Regions from separate parts of the Paenibacillus sp. JT31N11 genome, predicted to be linked through region 1. Evidence: predicted binding sites of a transcription regulator. Region 1 holds the regulator's gene; the other holds the start of a gene.
The links. The regulator Rex, encoded in region 1, represses fermentation and respiration genes when NADH is low (regulators of the CRP and FNR family bind a similar motif). The targets are predictions, from matches to a motif close to TTGTGAAATATTTCACAA.
Positions count from the first base shown of each region.

Region 2: the regulator Rex is predicted to act here: its motif matches at 1,187-1,204, upstream of nadA (quinolinate synthase NadA).

Region 1 covers NZ_JBWDNQ010000002.1:356,020-358,226, forward strand. Annotated here, with positions in the region: gene AC0YNV_RS09640 (amidohydrolase) at 1-801, opposite strand, end outside; gene AC0YNV_RS09645 (redox-sensing transcriptional repressor Rex) at 782-1,432, opposite strand; gene dinG (ATP-dependent DNA helicase DinG) at 1,429-2,207, opposite strand, start outside.
Region 2 covers NZ_JBWDNQ010000024.1:54,484-56,690, forward strand. Annotated here, with positions in the region: gene ftsH (ATP-dependent zinc metalloprotease FtsH) at 1-832, shown strand, start outside; gene nadA (quinolinate synthase NadA) at 1,233-2,171, shown strand; gene nadB (L-aspartate oxidase) at 2,204-2,207, shown strand, end outside.

The DNA.
Region 1 (2,207 bases):
GACATTTTTCGCGGCAAGCAGGGAAATTTCCTCATCCGTCAAATGTACGGCATGCGCAACGAACGACGGACGCGAGAAGAATCCGAGCTTATCCAGATGCTCGACAGGGCGGCAGCCGTATTCATTCACATTCTGCTGCACCTCTGCAGCCGTCTCGGACATATGGGTATGTAACGGGACATCGAGCTCATGCGCCGCATCTATTATGCGTTCAATATAATCGGGAGGACAAGTATAGGGTGCATGCGGGGACATCATAGTGGTGATTCGTCCATCCGCTTTGCCGTTCCAGTCTCTGGCGAAGCTCTTGGCTTCCTCCAGCTTGGCCGTCTGCACATCCGGCGGGCATAAGCCGATAACGCCGCGCGTCAACACCCCTCTGATACCCGATTGCTCCACAACCTCGGCCACGATATTCATCCGGTCGTACATATCCACAAAGGTCGTGGTGCCGGATTTCAACATCTCGATCACGGCAAGGGAAGTACCCCACCGGGTATCCTCATCGATATACTTGCCCTCCATTGGCCACATCTTCTGCTCCAGCCATACCTGGAGATTCTGATCATCCGAGTAGCCGCGCAGCAGCGACATTGCCGCATGACCATGCGTATTTATCAGGCCAGGCATGAAGATGAGGCCGCTTCCGTCCATACGCAGCGCGCCTTCCGGCAGCGGGCTTGGCGGCTGTTCGCCCAGATAAGTGATGAGGTCATTTTCAACCACCATATGCCCCTTCAACACGGGAGCCTTTTCGTTCATTGTCACAAAGGTGCCGTTCTCAATCCATAACCGGTTCATCCGTTTCGTCCCCTTCTTTTTCCAGGTAATAGGCCAAGCTTAGCAGCTCCGTCGTAAAATCGGCATAATGGATACGAACATGCTCCGGGACGCGAAGGATCGTGGGGGCAAAATTCAAAATGCCCTCCACACCGGCTTCCACAAATCCGTCCGCTACATTCTGCGCTTCTGCAGCAGGTACCGTAATGATGCCGATGCGGATATTGCGGGCAACGACGATATCCTTCAACTGATCCATGGGCATGACGACCAGACTGTTGATCGCTACCCCGATCATGGCCGGATTAGCGTCAAAAACAGCGGTAATTTTCATATTATCTTTTAAATACGTATTGTAATTGCACAAAGCCCGACCCAGGTTGCCGGCACCGACAAGTCCGACATTCAGACCTTGGTCGAGCTTGAGGATTTGGCGGATTTTCTCTATCAGATAGGATACATCATAACCGATCCCCTTGCGTCCAAATTCACCGAAGTAGGCGAGATCCTTGCGGATTTGGGCCGGATTCAGATCCAGTTTGTTCCCAAGCTCCTGGGAGGAAACCGTCTGCACGTCCCTCTTGCTCAAATCGCTGAGAACCTGCAAATAAACCGGGAGCCTGCGGACGACTGCTTCGGATATTTTCTTCATGACTTCACCCCTTCTTGACCTACGGACAGCCATTCCCCGATTCGCGGAACGATCTGTTCCAAGTGCATATGCTCAATCTTCGGCCCTGGAAGCGAGTAAAGAAAATACTTGCCATAATACGTATCGATGACCCGTGTATCATAAATCAGGACAATCCCCCGGTCCCGGTTGGTGCGGACCAACCGTCCGAACCCCTGCTTGAAACGGATAACCGCCTGGGGAATGGACAGTTTCATGAATGGATTCTGCTTCTGCTCCTGCAGCAGCTCCGATTTGGCTTCAACGAGCGGATGATTGGGTGGTTGAAAAGGCAGCCTCACAATAGCCAGGCAGGTGAGCGCATCGCCGGGAATATCAACCCCTTCCCAGAAGCTGCTCGTTCCCAGCAGCACCGATGCCGCCTGCTGCTGAAATCTGCGCGTAAGCTTGCTGCGGTTCCCGCTGTCAATTCCCTGTCCGAGCAGTTGAATTCCGCTTGGAGCCAGCAATTCCTTGAGCGGATCATAGACCTGGCGCAGCATCCGGTAGGAGGTAAACAAAACCAGCATTCTCCCTTTTGTCTGGATAGCGGCTTCGGCCAATGATTTGATCAGCATTTCATTAAACAGCGGATCACCCGCCGCTCCCTTCAATACGGGAAAATTGCGCGGAATGATGACCAGCGCCTGATCCCGGTAATTAAATGGAGATGGCAGCTGAACCGTTTTAAGCCGTCCGCTTTGTTCATCCTGGTTCAGGCCCAGCTGCTCACAGGCATATTGGAAGGACTTCTGCA
Region 2 (2,207 bases), on a different contig from region 1:
CAAGAAGGATATTGCGATGACTGAGGTGGACGAAGCGATTGACCGCGTGCTGGTCGGAACTGAGAAACGCAGCCGCGTCATCAGTGACCGCGAGAAACGGATAGTCGCTTATCACGAAGCCGGGCATACCATTGCCGGTTACTTCCTGGAGCATGCGGATGTGGTGCATAAAGTTACCATCATCCCGCGCGGTAAAGCAGGCGGTTATGTTATCATGCTTCCTAAGGAAGGCGACCGCATGCTGTCAACCAAGAAGGAGCTGCTCGATAAAGTAACGGGACTCCTTGGAGGACGTGTTGCCGAAGAGCTGTTCATTGGCGAAATCGGCACAGGCGCTTACAGTGACTTCAAACAAGCGACCAGCATTGTTCGTGCCATGATTATGGAATACGGGATGAGCGACAAGCTTGGACCGATGCAGTTCGGCAGCTCGCAGGGTCAGGTATTCCTGGGTCGTGATATCGGACATGAACAGAATTATTCCGATGCCATCGCCTATGAAATTGACCAGGAAATGCAGAGCTTTATTCAATCCTGCTACGATCGTGCCAAAGCGCTGCTTACGGAGAAAAGCAAAGAGATGCATCTCATTGCATCAACTCTGCTGGAAGTGGAAACGCTGGAGCTTGATCAAATCAAGCGTCTGATCGAGACGGGCTCGATCGATGGAACAGGTACAGGAACTCCATCCGAAGGCACCTCTGAAGAACCTCACGGGGAGCCAATCATTGATAACATCGGTGGTGTGAAGGTTCGCATTCAATCCAAGGAAACAGAAGATCTGTCGCCTCCGGACGATCCGGATAGCGGCAACGACAACGGACCCAAATAAAGACCAGATCAAAGCCATCGAAGGCTGTTCGCAAGCAGACAACTGCGCGGGCAGCCTTTTTTGCCCCGGTAAGAATGATTATTGATTTTTTTAATATATTGTGTAAAAAATTTACTTTGCCGTACCAAAGTGGATGCAGCCGTTTCTTCTTGAAAACAAGCCTCTGTAGAAGGGTGGATAAGATTTGCAGCCCCTATGTGTTCAATGAAGCGCATTGTCTTCGCAGATGGCTCAAAACGGTCCCTTTTGTCGGTTGACAGCAGGAAGCACACTGTGTAAATTAAATGTTAAACAATCGAAAACGCTTTGTCATGATTGTGCGGCAGATTGAACATCTATAAGTCATGTAGGGGTTTGTGCATCTGTTCACAAAGTCAGTGAAAAGAGGAGACTTAAGACTATGGAAGCATTGGCTCTCGAGCGCAAAGCGGAACAAAACCGCGAGCTGCGGGAACGTTTAATGCAGCTTAAGAAAGAACGCAACGCTATTATATTGGCGCATTATTATCAGCGTGACGAAATACAGGAGGTGGCTGACTTCCGCGGGGACTCGTTCCTGCTCGCACAGAAGGCCGCTCAGACCGACGCAGATGTTATTGTTTTCTGCGGCGTCCATTTTATGGGGGAAAGCGCCAAGATTTTGGCTCCAAACAAGACGGTCATTATTCCTGATGAACGTGCCGGTTGCCCAATGGCCGATATGGTCAATGTGGATGGTCTGCGCAAGCTGAAGGCGCAGCATCCCAATGCGAAAGTCGTGACTTATATTAACTCCTCTGCTGAGATCAAAGCGGAAACGGATATTTGCTGTACCTCGGCCAACGCTGTCCGTGTGGTGAACTCGGTGGATTCGGACGAGGTCATCTGGGTGCCGGACAAGAACCTCGGTCACTATGTTCAGCAGCACACGGACAAAAAAATGATCATTTGGGAAGGCTACTGCAACACCCACGATATGCTGACCGTCAAAGATGTAGAAGAGATGAAAGCCAAGTATCCGAATGCACAATTTGTCGTTCATCCGGAATGCCGCCCGGAAGTCGTTCAACTTGGCGATTTTGTAGGAAGCACGACGGCGATCCTGAAATACTGCAAAGAGTCGGACAACAAAGAATTTATTGTAGGCACGGAGGATGGCACCGGTTACCAATTGCGTTTGGACAGCCCGGGCAAAACCTTCCATTTTGCTTCCAAGTATCTGGTTTGCCCGAATATGAAGGTGAACAACCTCAAGAAGCTTGTAAAAAGCCTTGAAACCATGCAGCCGCAAATATATGTTCCCGACCATATTGCCGATCAGGCACGACTATCACTGGAGCGCATGCTGCTGGTGAAATAAGGAATGAACTTTAGAGAGGAAAATCTATTACGATGA